Regions from separate parts of the Vibrio artabrorum genome, predicted to be linked through region 2. Evidence: riboswitches for the same ligand, from Rfam matches in the RefSeq annotation. Region 2 holds a riboswitch; each other region holds the start of a gene.
What was found. Region 2 has a riboswitch for thiamine pyrophosphate ahead of thiD (bifunctional hydroxymethylpyrimidine kinase/phosphomethylpyrimidine kinase). Riboswitches for the same ligand answer to the same signal wherever they lie in the genome.

Region 1 (5,404 bases), on a different replicon from region 2:
GCAGAAGGTGATGCGGCTATTTCAGAAGTCATGGAAATGTACCCTGAAGCAGACCGTCAGCGTCTTCGTCAGCTGGCTCGACAAGCTAACAAAGAAAAATCCGCGAACAAGCCTGCGAAGTCTTCTCGTGAGATCTTCCAAATCTTAAAAGAGCTAAAGCTAGAAGACTGATCGTTATCTCGCTTTGCTCATAGAGTGAATAAAAGACCTAGCATGCGCTAGGTCTTTTTGTTTTTGACGCACTCGATATCAAGAAGCACTCAATATCAATAAGTACTCACAAGAGTGCTAAATCGTCACTCACCCGCTTTAATAAATGAGCTTAACTCAGGCTGCGGATGATCCGTCGTCAGTGCCTCTATCGAGTCTTCAACCAACACCTTACCTAGCGCCACAAACACAAACTTATTCGCGATACTGCGTGCGTCACCTAAATGGTGAGTCACCATCAAAACCGTAATATTCCGCTCTGCTGCTAATCGTTTTACTAAGCCAAGCATCTCTTCACGCAGCAAAGGATCAAGCGCAGAGAAAGGTTCATCAAGCAGCCAAATATCATGAGGTTGGACAAAACAACGCGCTAACGCGACACGCTGTCGTTGACCGCCGGATAAGTGCTCTGGCAATCTATCCAAATACTCAGCGACGCCAACTTGCGCGGCAGCTTGTTCCACAGCTTGCTTTTGGGTTGCGCTAAGCTTCAAACCTGGATGCAACCCTAAGCCAATATTTTCACGCACAGTCAGATGAGCAAACAGGTTGTGTTCTTGAAACAACATCGCCAACGGGCGTTGGTGTGCCTCTTTACCAATAAGCGATTGGCCAGCCACTGAAATCTCCCCCGATGTAGGCTCGATGAATCCAGCAACTAACGCTAACAGTGTGGATTTACCAGCACCACTCGGTCCCATCAGTGCCACAATATCGCCCTGCTCCGCTTGAAAATCAAAGCGAAACAACTCTCGGTGATAGTGGTAATCCACCGCTTTCATTACTAACATCATCGGTTCCTCAACTCTTTAGCATCGAGCTTAGATCTTCGAGTAAATAAAAATTCAATCAGGCTAAAGCTGCCGACACTCAGTAACAGTAAGCTCACCGATACGACCGCCGCCGCTTCCATTTGATAGCTGCCTAACAATTGGAATAGGTACAAAGGCAGAGTTCTAAAATCTTGGCTACCAAACAAAGCAATCGCGCTTAGGTCACCCATCGCTAGCATAAAGCTAATAGAGAAAGCTTGCGCCATCGGCTTACGCAATGCCCGCCACTCGACTAGCCTAAAACGCGTAAAACCTGCCATTCCTAAGCTTGCGCACACATACTGGTACTGCTGAGACAAATGCAGCATAGGTTGAGCTAAGGTTTTAATGACATAAGGCAGCGCCATTAAGCTGTTAACGGCAATCACAATAAAGAAAGCCAAGCTAAAAACATCGGTGAATGAACGCAGCAATAAGAAGATACCCGTACTGATCACCAGCCCCGGAGTCACTAAGATAATAGTGCCAATCAACTCAATTTTATCGGCTTTAAAATTCTGATTCTGTAAGCGCCATGCTCGGCTGGTCAGCAGTATCGCAATCCCAATACCAACCGCGATAACACTGGCCAAGGACGCGACTTTAACTGAGGTCATTAACGCTGCCCAAAACGGCTCGCTGCTGAGTACAGTCAGTGCTTGCGAATTAATACCACTGACGATAACCATGGCTAATGGCGGCAATACCAGCATTGAGACTAGGATGATCCAAAAGCCATCCCAAGCTTTTGACCACCCGCTGTCCTTAACCAAATATTTCTCTTCCGACAATTGACTGGCCGTTACTGAAATAGGTTTCGATAGCCGTTGAATGCTCACCGCGAGTACACCACACAGCAGCATTTGCCATATCGCGAGCAAAGCACCAGCCTGTAGGTCAAAGTCGAATTTAATCGCCTGATAAATGGCCAGCTCGATGGTGGTTGATTTCGGACCGCCACCGAGTGCCATCACGGTAGCAAAGCTAGTAAAGCACAGCATGAAGACTAAGCCACACACATGAGGCAGTTGTTGTCTTAAACGAGGCCATTCGACCCACCTGAATTTATTCCAGTGACTCATACCCAAATGAGCACACAGCTTATGTTGCTCGGCAGGTACGCTATCTAAGGCTTGTAAAAGTAAGCGACTGGCATAGGGCAGGTTAAAGAAGACATGTGCGAGCAAAATGCCAGTCAATCCATAAATCGAGAATGGCAGTTCAATATCGAAATTCGCCAAAAATTTAGCTAACCAACCACTATTGCCATAAATGGCAAGCAAACCAAACACACCGACTAACACCGGCAGGACTAAGGTCGAGGCGAACAGCCTTAACAACAAAGCACGTCCCCAAAATTGCCTGCGACACAACGCATGAGCAATAGGTATAGCAAAGCCAACGCTCAGCACTGTTGAGAGTGTCGCTTGATAAAAGCTGAATTTCGTCACATGCCAATAGTAAGGGTCTGACCATACTTGGCTGATATCAAGAGAAGGGGCATTGCTAAGCAATGCCCCAACTGCTGAAACCACGAAGGCGGTAATGAGTAGTGCAACCCATACCCCAACCTTAGGTGTTTTCTTTATCATAAATTGATTTTTTACCGTAAATGGTCCACTCAGTGAATATCGAATGAACCTTTAAATACAGAAGTCAGAAAGCTGAGTTTTTTAATGTCAGTCAAAAAGCTCATTGTTTAAATAGTCAGTTAAAAAGTCAGTGCACTCTGCCATTCACGAATCCAAGGCTTACGCTTAGCGGCAATTTCTTCAGACGTAAAGCTTAACGCTTTCTGCGGTACCGTTAGTTGTTCAAACCCTTTTGGCAAATCAATGTTGGTGACTGGGTACATCCAGTTACCTGTTGGTATCGCCGATTGAAACTCGTCACTTAAGATAAACGCCATAAACTCATCGGCAAGCTTTTCATTCTTGCTACCTTTGACCTTAGCTGCAACTTCCACTTGCATGTAATGACCTTCTTCAAAGTTAGCGGCGGCGTACTTAGTGTCACCTTCTGCAATGATGTGGTAAGCAGGAGATGTTGTGTAAGACAATACTAAGTCCGACTCACCCTTTAAGAACATAGAGTAAGCTTCAGACCAACCTTTCGTCACCGTCACTGTTTTCTGCGCCAGCTTTTTCCACGCGGCAGGCGCCTGATCACCGTATACCGACTTCATCCATAACATCATGCCTTGGCCCGGCGTTGAAGTTCGAGGGTCTTGGTAAATAACCTTGAGGTCATCCCGCTGCTCAACCAGTTCTTTCAAGCTCTTAGGTGGGTTTGCTAATTTCTCTTTGTTATAGATAAACGCAAAGTAGCCAAAGTCGTAAGGGACAAAAGTGCTATCGTTCCAACCATTAGGAAGTGTCACTGAAGACGTATCAACATTATGCTCAGCCAATAAGCCCGTCGCTTTCGCTTCCGCCATCAGATTGTTATCCAAACCTAAAACGATATCTGCTTTGCTATTACCGCCTTCAAGGCGCAAGCGGTTGAGAATCGACACACCATCTTCTAGTGCGACAAAATTCACATCACAGCCACACTTTTCTTCGAATGCTTTTTCAATGACTGGACGAGGGCCCCAATCGGCTGCAAAAGAGTCATAGGTGTACACGGTTAAGGTGTTATCTGCGGCAAAGGCAGAAAAAGAGATGGCTGTAGTAACAGCAAGAGTTGTTAATGTGAATTTCACTGGACGCTCTCCATGGTCTGAGCGGCACAGGTTTGAGGGAGGAGAACGGTAGAGGTTGTTCCTAACTCAATTCCTACGCCAGCATTATCTGGTTCAGGTTTACGGGTCCCAAGCGCTTGCTTGATCTCAGCTCGCATTCATTATTTGAATGGTCTGCTCCCCGATGAGTGTTCAGAATTGTAATTCGATTTTTAACAATAAGCTATCAAGTTTAGATCAAAGACGTTGATCGTACCCCCAACGTGGCACTAAACCTTGTTCGATACCCAGATGATCGAGGATGCGAGCGACCATAAAATCAACCAGATCTTCGATCGACTGAGGTTGATGATAAAACCCCGGAGCCGCAGGCATAATCGTCACCCCCATCGTTGAGAGCTTGTGCATATTCTCTAGATGCAGTGTCGAAAATGGCGTCTCACGAACCACCAACAACAGTTGACCTCGCTCTTTCATGACAACGTCGGCCGCTCGTTCAATCAAGTTATCCGACAAACCATGAGCAATGGAAGCCAAGCTGCCCGCAGAACATGGACAAACCACCATCTGCTTCGGTGCGGCTGAGCCAGAGGCAACGGGTGAGAACCAATCATCTTTGCCACACACCACCAGCTTTTCTGGATCGCAACTTAAATGCTTAACCAAGGCTTGTTTTGCCGCATCAGGCCCAGCAGGTAACTTAAGTTCATGCTCTGTTGCCAATACAACGCGCGCTGCAGATGATATCAATAAGTAGACTTGATAATCAGCGGCCAATAGGCATTCAAGTAAACGCAGTCCATAAGGCGCACCGGATGCGCCAGTGAAAGCGAGTGTTATCGCTTTATTGTGTTTTGTCATGTTCTCAATTACTTCAAATAATAAGGTTATGGGCCTGTTAACCTTTGAGTGCCAAGGCATCCAACAGTTTCTGATGAATACCACCAAAACCACCATTACTCATGACCAATATTTGGTCGCCCGCTTGTGCTTCTGAGACAATTTGAGCAACAAGTGCCTCCATGTCATTATTGACATGCGCAGGTTGGTGACAAGCGTCTGCGACATCTTGTACCGACCAATCAATGTTATCCGGTTGGAATAAGTAGGTAGAATCCGCTTGCTTCAACGAATCGGCTAGTGTTTCTTTGTGCACACCACGTTTCATAGTGGCAGAACGAGGCTCCAACACGGCGATGATCTTCTTAGTGTCAACCTTATTACGTAAGCCGCCGAGTGTAAGTTCAATCGCCGTTGGGTGATGAGCAAAGTCGTCATAAACAGAAACACCAGCGACTTCGCCTTTAAACTCCAAACGACGTTTCGTATTAATAAAGGTTGCCAACGATTGACAAGCGAGATCAGGAGTCACACCCACGTGTCGCGCCGCGGCAATTGCCATCAAGGCATTATTGACGTTATGGTCGCCCACTAAATCCCAGTTTACCGTTCCAACACATTCATTTTGGAAGTAGACCTCAAATTGAGAGCCATCTTTAACCAACTTTTTGGCATCCCAGTCACCCAGATCGCCACTCGATTCCGTTTCACTCCAGCAACCGCGAGCGAGAACATCTTGAATAGCAGTATCTTGCTTAGGTGAGAAAATGCGACCGTTGCTTGGCACAGTGCGCACCAAATGATGGAACTGTCGCTTAATCGCTTCAAGATCGTCAAAGATGTCCGCATGATCGAACTC
Region 2 (5,404 bases):
CCGTAACTTCGCCTTTAAAGAGTTAGAGCAGAAAGCCATTGAAGCGGGTGCAAACGCTGTAGTGGGTGTCGATATCGATTATGAAGTATTAGGGACCGGGAATGGCATGTTGATGGTATCCGCAAGCGGAACCGCCGTCGTTGTCGCCTAATCGAGCAAAAGCTTAACGACTTGATGGCTTTAGCGCTTGATAGCTTGATAGCTTGATAATTTAAGAACTTGATAGATTGGGTAATTAATCACTTAAGCACCAGAATAGCCAGATAATTTTATGAAAACTCGTTCCAACCCTTTGGTGAGTAATCGTCTAAGGGTTGGAACGATGATAAGCCATGGCTGAATTTGGCTTGAATCTATTTAACTGGTGCGACTTTTTTGCTCAGAGAGCAGGTCATCAAATGAGGCAACTCTCGTCAAAAATGCCGCTTTGTTTTCAGGCGAGATTGAACTGGCTAAAGGCAAGTTAGCTTTCATTGAATCCACCGCTCTTCCACGCACCAAGACTTCAAAGTGTAAATGAGGCCCCGTTACACGGCCTGTCGAACCAGACAGCGCAATTTTCTGACCACGCTTGACCTGTTGTCCTTTCTTAACGAGGAACCGACTGAGGTGCAAGTAACGAGTCTTATAAACACTATTATGCTCAATCACGATGTATTTCCCCGCATAGGGGTGGTTACGAATAGCGATAACCCGACCATCACCAGTTGAATAAACCGGAGAGCCGACGGGGGTTGCGAAATCAGTACCATTATGAGGGGATATACGTCCAGTCACTGGGTGTTTTCTAAACGGATTAAATGGCGAAGTGATTCTTCGGAATTGTTTATCTATCGGGTAACGATTGAAAGCTTGCTCAAGGCTGTTCCCTTCTCTATCGTAAAAACGCCCATCAGGAGCAAGAAACGCAGCCACTTCCTTGCCTCTTAACGTAATCGATATCCCCTGCACTTCTGTTTTTCCTGTTAGCTGGTCACCAGTGTATTGCTCATTCACCAATACGTTAAACTTATCACCCGCTCTTAACTGCTTTGAGAAGTTAATTTTATCTCTTAACGTTCGAGTAATACTCGCGATCTGCGCCGTCGTTAAGCCCGATTTATACGCCGATGCAGAAAAACTGCCGAGCACTGTACCGGAGTAAAGCTTTTCTTTCCATTTACTCGGCAACTCCACAAATTGGTAGCTAAAATGGCCATCATCATTTCTTTTAAAGATCGCTTGTTCAACCAAACTCTCGTGATAAATCAATTCAACTAAATCTCTCGACTCACTATCCAAAATCAGCTCTAGACGATCACCCGGCTTGATCGTGTCGAGTTTCAAAGACTCAAGATCCGCCTCCATCACCTTATAAAACGTTCCATAAGGCAGGTGCAAAGATGAGAATATCGTACTGAGTGTATCGCCAACCTTCACGAAGTAATGCACTTTCATTCGCTTTTGGGCGCTAATATTTGAGTCAGAATGTGAGCTTGATAACTCCCTTTTATGAGCGAATGAGCCTTCATAAGGGGTAATTTGGATTGAAATATCTTTGGGTGGTTCGGATTGAAAATAGAGCAAAACAGACAGTGAAAATGCACTGATAGCAATAATGATCAGGCCAATACGGAAGAACTTCATAAAATACTTTACGGTTATAACAGGGAACTTATTATGTGTTATAACATAACAATTAATTCAAGAGAATAAACACGATGTAAAAAGCGTTCTATAAATCAACTCATCTAAAATGTATCGCTCTTCAGTGGCCTGTCTAAGTACGCCTTGTCAGAGTATTTTACCTCTTCGTTCGCAAAGCTCATCACGCTAACCACAGTGATAAAGACCACCAATAAGACTCAAGCATTTTACATTCCTTGTACCTCTAATTGTTTAATTCACGGTATCTCGTCATAGCCAAACAACCGGGTTAACGAACATCCATGTGACCAGCGAAAAAGTGGTTTACTGGGCCATGTCCTTTCCCGATCTCCAGTTCATCAGCATGCGCAATCGCCTGTGAAATATATTGTTTTCCTAGATCAACCGCCTCTGTGAGCGTGTTGCCTTGAGCGAGAAAAGAAGCAATTGCGGAAGAGAGCGTACAACCCGTCCCATGGGTATTTTTTGTATAAAAGCGCTTAGCTTGAATCAACGTTGACGTCGCGGGTAGAATCAGTAAATCATTACTGTTCTCATCCTTCTCCAAATGACCACCTTTTAACAGTACCGCTTTGGCACCCAAAGCGCGCAGATCTTCAATCATGGTCTGCATTTCTTGTTCGCTTTCAGGCCGAGCTTTGCCCGTGAGCGCGGCACCTTCTGGTAAGTTAGGCGTGATGATGTCTGCCAGTGGGATCAGCTCTTGCTTGAGTGTCATGATGGCTGAGTTTTCTAATAGAAGATCACCACTCGTTGCCACCATGACAGGATCAATCACTAAGTGCTTGGGTTGATATTGCTTCATTTTTTCAGCGACAACTTGAATAATTTGCGCATCCGCCAACATGCCGACTTTTACTGCCACGATATTAAGGTCAGTAAAGACAGCATCTAACTGGCTCGCAACGTGACCGAGCGGGATAGAAAAAATAGCTGAAACACCTTGGGTGTTCTGCGAAGTAATCGCGGTAATCACTGAACAAGCAAAACTGCCTGTTGCTGATATCGCTTTAATATCAGCCTGAATGCCTGCACCACCACCACTGTCAGAACCCGCAATGGTTAAAACAATCGGCGTTTTGACCGACAAAGGTTGGTCTGCTGAGGCGTGAGTATTGCTTGGTAATATTTGAGAATTGGAATGCAGTATCATGGTCTCTCCTACGGTCTAAAAGACGTATGAGAACCGAACTTTGGCCACAAAAATTGTTGATAGGTGAAACCAATAAGAGATCATGGTTGAGTCACGCTGCGGGCAAAGTCATCATAGTTCCCTACGCCAGTGTTAACTGAATCAGGTTCAACGGGTCTCGAATAACGATCTCAGCAAACACCAACTAAGGTATACGCCCCCCGACTATTGATAACGATAGTAACAGTACTCTCTTGAACGAGATACTGGTTTTACTGCTTTATGAGAATGATTGATGGTGAAACATCACTCGCCGAGATTAAACGACTTGACGCCATACTTGCCATCATCAAGCACAAAAAAAAGTCGTTAAACAGGCTAACACTGTATTTTAACGACTTTTTCATTGCATGGTGATTGCGCTAAACAATATGAATATTAGCCCACATTCACTCACTTATTTTTGAAGTTGCTCTTTGGCTGCTTCAACTTTCGAGAAGTCTAGACCGAGTTCTTCAACCGCTTCTTTGATCAGTGCAGGGTTTTGCATTACCTGACCCATTAGCATTTGAAGTTTATCTTGTGGTAAACCAAGTTGGCTGATCGTCGCCATTGCTGCAAGAGGATTCTCTGTCAACGCTTGGAACAACTCGTTGATTTTCTCATCGCTAATATTGTTCTCTTTCAACATTGCTAAAATCGGGTTCATTTTTTTTACCTTTGAAACACTAAAATTAAGTAGAAGAACAGCATACCATCTAGCAGTGTTTGATTGTACTCACTCGTACGCTTTGATCTTACCCGTTTTTAATCCATCGTCTGGTGAACAAGTGACAAACCAGACAAAACCTTAGCAGTATTTTATTTAGCAAACCTTCTTTTATCGCCTCATTATTCACCTGAGACAAATAATGAATTCACAATTAGCACCATTATAAGATAGACATTGAATAGATATACTTTATTCAAGCAAAAGGATAGCAAACAGACTTATACAACGGATTCTGTGATTGATATCAACGAATTAAACTTAAAGAACAAGAGTGCTTATATGACAACGTCAAAAATTCAAAACTCGATCAAAACTATGGCAATAGCAGGTTCATTGTTAGCAGGTAATGCAGTTCAAGCGAGTGAACTTACACCTCAAATATTTGTTAGTGCGGATCAATCAGCTCAAACATTAGAAATTAAGCAAGCAGCAATGAACTACGCTAAGTTTTGGGATACTGGTGAAGAAATGTATGCGCGTGAAGCTTTGCTTGAAAACTTTCAAGACATGACGCCGCCAGAAGGCAGAAAAGAAGGCATTGAAGGTGTACTAGAAGCTTCTCAAAACTTCCGTAAGGTCGTACCAAACTTACATGTAGAAGTAGAACATTTACTTATTACTGGTGACTTTGCAACGATTCGATACCGTTTCAAAGGCAATTTTAACGGCAAGATGGGCGATACTGTAGGTCAAGGTCAAGTTGTCGATTTCCCAGCAGTCGATATCTACGAAGTGCATGATGGTAAAATTACAAAAAATTGGCACTTAGAAGACTATAATACTTTCTTCTCTCAAGTAAAATAATCTCTACTGTAAGTTATTTTAGGCTTACATCTTAATCAAAAAATGCTCGATGTATCTCATCGAGCATTTTTATACTTTTAGTGCTTCTTAGCTCGATGCATCACTCGTCACTGTTTCCAATATGCATTTTGAACCAAACAACTTTTATACCCTAAATTAAATCTCAAATTGCTTTTTATTCATCCGCTTATAACCCCGCCGTATTAATCCAAAAACTCAAAGTTCACCGTCAATTAACTAGTTTGTATTGTTTCGTAATAATGAGCAGTAAGACAACCTCGCTTCCTCACCGATGAAACAGCATTTGATTGTTTTCCTTATCCATCACTGCCGATACCTTCAACAGCCTAGAATAAGATCCAAATTCATCATTCACTCTCCCCCTCACCTCATTCTTTTTAAGAACGACTCAGTAAAAAACACAATAGATTAAAAATAATGTAGATCCGCATCACTTTTAAAAAACATGATTACAATAATTATTGAAACATAGTTTCAATATTGATAATGTTACCGGCCTAAAGGGGGTACCCTATCTAAATTGATTGCCACACTAGGCATTAAAGGAAATAACTATGATTCTGAATGCATTTAATCTTGAAGGTAAAGTCGCAATTGTTAGCGGTTGTAATACAGGTCTTGGTCAAGGTATGGCTTTAGGGTTAGCACAAGCGGGTTGTAAAGTAGTTGGAGTTAACTACACGGCACCAGAGGAAACCATTGAATTAATGAACGCGGGTGGCCATACATTCCTTAATATTCGTGCTAACTTGCTCGAACAAGACGATATCCCAACGATCATTGAAAAAGCAGTCGCTGAATTTGGCAAAATTGACATTTTAGTCAATAACGCCGGTATCATTCGCCGTGAAGATGCTATCGAATTTTCAGAGCAGAATTGGGATGATGTCATGAACATCAACTCTAAAACGGTGTTCTTCATGTCTCAAGCCGTTGCGAAGCAGTTCATAGCTCAAGGCAATGGAGGCAAAATCATCAATATCGCTTCTATGCTTTCTTTCCAAGGCGGGATCCGTGTCCCTTCTTAC
Region 3 (5,404 bases), on a different replicon from region 2:
AGCTCAATATTTTGAGGTGGGATAAGAATCTTCACTGTCATTATTCCTCTAATTGAGCTTCTTTTGCGCCTACTGCAAGGTGATAAAGTTCAGAACCAGTATCACGAAACTCTTGTGATTTCTGACGCATCCCTTCCAACGGATTATCTAGCATCTTAATCTCGATAGCCTGATCAGCAGCCACTTGTTCGGTGTCTTTCGCGTACTCTCGAACTTCTTGAGAGATCTTCATTGAGCAGAATTTAGGGCCACACATTGAGCAGAAGTGAGCAACCTTGCCCGACTCTTGCGGTAAGGTTTCATCATGGAAAGACCGCGCCATTTCCGGATCAAGAGCTAGGTTGAATTGGTCTTCCCAACGGAATTCGAAACGTGCCTTTGATAACGCGTTATCTCGGATTTGTGCACCCGGATGTCCTTTAGCCAAGTCTGCAGCGTGTGCAGCCAGCTTGTAAGTAATCAGGCCAGTCTTCACATCTTCTTTGTTTGGTAAGCCTAGATGCTCTTTAGGGGTGACATAACAGAGCATCGCACAGCCGTACCAACCAATCATGGCGGCGCCAATTCCAGAGGTAATGTGGTCATAACCAGGGGCAATATCGGTAGTCAATGGACCTAAAGTATAGAAAGGTGCTTCATGGCAATGCTCTAACTGCTCGTCCATGTTCTCTTTAATTAAGTGCATTGGCACATGTCCAGGACCTTCAATTATCACCTGCACGTCGTATTCCCAAGCAACCTTAGTTAACTCACCCAGCGTACGTAATTCAGAAAATTGAGCTTCATCATTCGCATCCGCAATCGAACCCGGACGTAGACCATCACCCAGTGACAGAGCGACATCGTACTTCGCACAGATCTCACAGATCTCACGGAAGTGAGTATAAAGGAAGCTTTCTTGGTGGTGAGCAAGACACCATTTCGCGATGATAGAACCACCACGAGAGACAATGCCAGTCACACGCTTAGCGGTCATAGGAACGTAACGAAGCAATAAACCTGCGTGGATAGTAAAGTAATCAACCCCCTGCTCTGCTTGTTCAATCAAGGTATCACGCATCACTTCCCAGTTAAGATCTTCTGCAACGCCGTTCACTTTTTCAAGCGCTTGATACATAGGGACCGTACCAATTGGCACAGGGCTATTACGTAGGATCCATTCGCGAGTCTCGTGAATATTACGACCAGTAGACAGGTCCATCACGGTATCGCCACCCCAGCGAGTCGACCAGACTAGCTTCTCAACTTCTTCTTCAATCGAAGAGCTTACTGAAGAGTTACCGATATTGGCGTTCACTTTCACTAAGAAGTTTCGGCCAATAATCATCGGCTCGGATTCAGGGTGGTTGATGTTTGACGGGATAATCGCTCGGCCTTCAGCGACCTCCTTACGCACGAACTCAGGGGTGATTTCTTTGGGCAGGTTTGCACCAAAGTTATGACCAGGATGTTGATGGTTCAGCTGCTCATCAGCAAACTTCTGACGTCCCATGTTCTCACGTATCGCAATGTACTCCATCTCTGGAGTGATAATCCCCTGACGAGCATAGTGCAGCTGAGTGACACATTGGTCTCTAGTCGCGCGACGAATTTTAGGCAGATTACCGTAACGAAGATCGTCTAGAGTTTCATCTTCTAAACGCTCTTTGGTATAAACAGAACTTACATCGTCTAACAGTTCGGTATCACCACGCTCTGCAATCCATTGCTCTCGTAACTTAGGAAGGCCACTGTAAAGGTCAATTTCGTGCGTAGGGTCAGTATAAACACCAGAGGTGTCGTATACATGAATTGGCGCATTAGGTTCGAATACAGGCTCTTTTTTGGTACCACCCACAAGGCTATCTGCTAGTGAAATTTCTCGTACTGGGACTTGAATGTCCTCTCGAGATCCTTGGATGTAAGCTTTTTTTGAATTTGGATAAGGTTGGCAGGTAAGAGAGTCAATGTTTGTTTTTGCACTCAAACGCGCTTGTTTTCGACTTGACGACATAGCAAAATTCCTTGATTTAGTTAGGATAATTGCTTGTCGGACTATGTAGCAAGAGGTGTTGTTCAGCCTATTTATTGTGCAAAATTACACATAAAGCGTATGACTGCTTGAATAAATAGCATCTAAAACTAAAAGTAATTTCTCTTGTTCCCTTCGCAGGTATTAGCCTGATCAGGTTCTACGGATCCCGCAATGCGGTCTCAGCTCGTACTCTAAACAACGTACTAAGCACTCCGACAAGTGTTCTCATCAATCTAGATAAAAATAATGAGAAGTCGGAGTATAGATAAAGAACAACAAAAATGAAACATCAATGACATATCACATTGCTTCATGATTAAAACAATGTGATATGATCCCCGTGAAATCTCTAATTTTTTTTAGTCAGCTTCTTACTTAATCTCTTAATATGTGATGCATTCAAATCTCGGTAAGAGCCTATTTTATTTAGACCATCATGGTCTCGACTATGATCTAATGTTTTAGAAACAGCAACACGCTGAGAAGAGTAAATACCAGTATGCCCACTAAAGTAATAGGCGGTATAGCATGCTAGTGCAAAATATGGCAAATAAGTAGAACCGAACAACTCCACTCCCATGATTGTACAAGCTAATGGTGTATTGGTTGCTGCAGCAAAGACCGCTAAAAAGCCTAACGCAGCAAATAGATCGACTGGAGCGCCCATAACCCAAGCTAAAAAGTTACCGAGTGTAGCCCCAACAAAGAATAAAGGTGTAACCTCTCCCCCCTTATAGCCAGCAGCCAACGTGATCGCTGTTAGCACCAATTTTACTAACCAACTGTACCACTCAGCTCCTCCCGCTGAAAAAGCCGACGTGATACTCACCCCACCTTCTCTACTTGGGTAAACACCAAGACCAATGTAATCATAGTTTCCTAGTAAATGAGTAAGGCCGATAACCACTAAACCACCAGTAACAACTATTAAATATGGGTTCTTCAGCGTTGCAGAGAATAAATCTTTGAAACCATGCGTTAATTCACCAAACAAATACCCAGCTAACCCAAACCCAATAGCAGCAACAATTACTTTTGCCATAAGCAATAAATCGATATCAATAGCATGACCAAATATGGTACTCACTTCCTTATAATCAATAAGGTAATGTGTATGATGTGCCCCCCAAGCAGTAGCAACTACGTTAGCAAGGATAGCAGCAAGTAAAGACGGAATAATGGCATTGAATTTAATTCGACCTATAAATAGAACTTCAAGAGCAAAAATGGCACCAGTGAAAGGAGTCCCGAAAATGGATGAAAATCCAGCCGCAACGCCTGCGATAAGCATCATTCTTCGATCAACATCTGATAGTTTAAATATTTTTGCTAACCAATCTGTCGTCGCACCACCAATCTGAACAGCTGTCCCTTCTCTGCCCGCAGACCCGCCGAACAAATGAGTAATGACAGTAGTAAATAAAACCAAAGGCCCCATACGTACAGGGACTCCATCACCAGCTTGGTGAATCTCATCCATTATAAGGTTATTGCCACCCGCAGAGTTTTTACCCCAATTACGATAACTATAAACAATCAATAAACCTGCAATTGGCAGTAGATAAATAAGCCAGGGGGTATTAATACGACTTTCGGTTGCCTCAGATAGCAACCACAAGAAAAAGGCATTAAATGAACCAACAAGTAGAGCGACAGGTACGATCAATAAAGACCAACGTAACACTTGATACAAGTTTTTAGGGTTTTGGTGGAGAGGGTGTGCCATATACTTCATCTTTTAACATTAGTTAATCAAAAGGATAGACAATCTAGGAGGGAATAATAAAACTTTCAGCCCTACTATAGACAGATCTATCCCGAAATAATCAGTAATACTGATCAAGGACAGCGTTATAGTAGGAATCATTATCTCTAAGTAGAGCGGTTAAGGTGGAAATCCATCACCTGTACTATTATTTTTTGAGTACCGCAAGATGTTACTCTCAGTTGAGAGCAAGGTCAATAGTCGCAAAATATCAAAACGTAAAAGCTCTAGCCTTTCGACTAGAGCCTTAAATATGGCATGAGTGAAGAGGTTCGAACTCCCACACGCGCTGCTTTCGAATCCGCAGCTCTGCCAATGGGAGCTACCCCATAAAACGGTTTTTACTGCTTCAGGTATGAAAAAAGCCCGCTGATTTCTCAGCGGGCTTTTCAATGGTGGTGGAGGGATAGGGATTTGAACCCTAGAACCGCTATTAACGGTTGCCGGTTTTCAAGACCGGTGCTTTCGACCACTCAGCCATCCCTCCAACAAATTGTCGTCAACAGATTTGTGCACTGTTGAGGTTGTTACTTGCTATGCAAATAACGAAGTTTTTTTGTCTTCACTTTTAAAAAGTGAAAATAAATTTGGAGCCTGGCGATGTCCTACTCTCACATGGGGAAGCCCCACACTACCATCGGCGCTATTGTGTTTCACTTCTGAGTTCGGCATGGAATCAGGTGGGTCCACAATGCTATGGTCGCCAAGCAAATTGGGTTAATTGACGCCTACGCGACAATTAATAATTCGGAAAGCTATAATCTAAAAGTTTCTCTTCAAACGCATTCAAGGTCTGTCTTTCTATTGAGTCCACAAAACCCCTTGGGTGTTGTATGGTTAAGCCTCACGGGCAATTAGTACAGGTTAGCTCAATGCCTCGCAGCACTTACACACCCTGCCTATCAACGTCGTAGTCTACGACAACCCTTTAGGACACTTATAGTGCCAGGGAAAACTCATCTCAAGGCTCGCTTCCCGCTTAGATGCTTTCAGCGGTTATCGATTCCGAACTTAGCTACCGGGCAATGCCATTGGCATGACAACCCGAACACCAGAGGTTCGTCCACTCCGGTCCTCTCGTACTAGGAGCAGCCCCTTTCAATTTTCCAACGCCCACGGCAGATAGGGACCGAACTGTCTCACGACGTTCTAAACCCAGCTCGCGTACCACTTTAAATGGCGAACAGCCATACCCTTGGGACCGACTTCAGCCCCAGGATGTGATGAGCCGACATCGAGGTGCCAAACACCGCCGTCGATATGAACTCTTGGGCGGTATCAGCCTGTTATCCCCGGAGTACCTTTTATCCGTTGAGCGATGGCCCTTCCATTCAGAACCACCGGATCACTATGACCTGCTTTCGCACCTGCTCGAATTGTCATTCTCGCAGTCAAGCGGGCTTATGCCATTGCACTAACCACACGATGTCCAACCGTGTTTAGCCCACCTTCGTGCTCCTCCGTTACTCTTTGGGAGGAGACCGCCCCAGTCAAACTACCCACCAGGCACTGTCCGTAATCCCGATTCAGGGACCAACGTTAGAACATCAAAACTACAAGGGTGGTATTTCAAGGACGACTCCACCACATCTAGCGACGCGGTTTCAAAGTCTCCCACCTATCCT

Region 1: linked by a shared signal. The riboswitch ahead of thiB (thiamine ABC transporter substrate binding subunit) and the one ahead of thiD (bifunctional hydroxymethylpyrimidine kinase/phosphomethylpyrimidine kinase) in region 2 are both predicted to bind thiamine pyrophosphate.
Region 3: linked by a shared signal. The riboswitch ahead of thiC (phosphomethylpyrimidine synthase ThiC) and the one ahead of thiD (bifunctional hydroxymethylpyrimidine kinase/phosphomethylpyrimidine kinase) in region 2 are both predicted to bind thiamine pyrophosphate.

The regions. Positions count from the first base shown of each region.
Region 1 covers NZ_AP025458.1:2,673,737-2,679,140, forward strand. Annotated here, with positions in the region: gene yjgA (ribosome biogenesis factor YjgA) at 1-171, shown strand, start outside; gene thiQ (thiamine ABC transporter ATP-binding protein) at 297-1,001, opposite strand; gene thiP (thiamine/thiamine pyrophosphate ABC transporter permease ThiP) at 1,001-2,614, opposite strand; gene thiB (thiamine ABC transporter substrate binding subunit) at 2,734-3,726, opposite strand; TPP riboswitch at 3,780-3,899, opposite strand; gene OCU36_RS12085 (flavin prenyltransferase UbiX) at 3,943-4,566, opposite strand; gene mpl (UDP-N-acetylmuramate:L-alanyl-gamma-D-glutamyl-meso-diaminopimelate ligase) at 4,604-5,404, opposite strand, start outside.
Region 2 covers NZ_AP025459.1:700,882-706,285, reverse strand. Annotated here, with positions in the region: gene OCU36_RS17250 (heavy metal-binding domain-containing protein) at 1-151, shown strand, start outside; gene OCU36_RS17245 (peptidoglycan DD-metalloendopeptidase family protein) at 358-1,626, opposite strand; gene thiD (bifunctional hydroxymethylpyrimidine kinase/phosphomethylpyrimidine kinase) at 1,916-2,800, opposite strand; TPP riboswitch at 2,902-3,013, opposite strand; gene OCU36_RS17235 (DUF2999 domain-containing protein) at 3,237-3,488, opposite strand; gene OCU36_RS17230 (ester cyclase) at 3,726-4,355, shown strand; gene kduD (2-dehydro-3-deoxy-D-gluconate 5-dehydrogenase KduD) at 4,931-5,404, shown strand, end outside.
Region 3 covers NZ_AP025458.1:3,023,534-3,028,937, forward strand. Annotated here, with positions in the region: gene OCU36_RS13705 (thiamine phosphate synthase) at 1-41, opposite strand, end outside; gene thiC (phosphomethylpyrimidine synthase ThiC) at 41-1,993, opposite strand; TPP riboswitch at 2,125-2,239, opposite strand; gene OCU36_RS13715 (voltage-gated chloride channel family protein) at 2,364-3,740, opposite strand; fluoride riboswitch at 3,865-3,929, opposite strand; tRNA gene OCU36_RS13720 (tRNA-Ser) at 4,176-4,266, opposite strand; rRNA gene rrf (5S ribosomal RNA) at 4,372-4,487, opposite strand; rRNA gene OCU36_RS13730 (23S ribosomal RNA) at 4,613-5,404, opposite strand, start outside.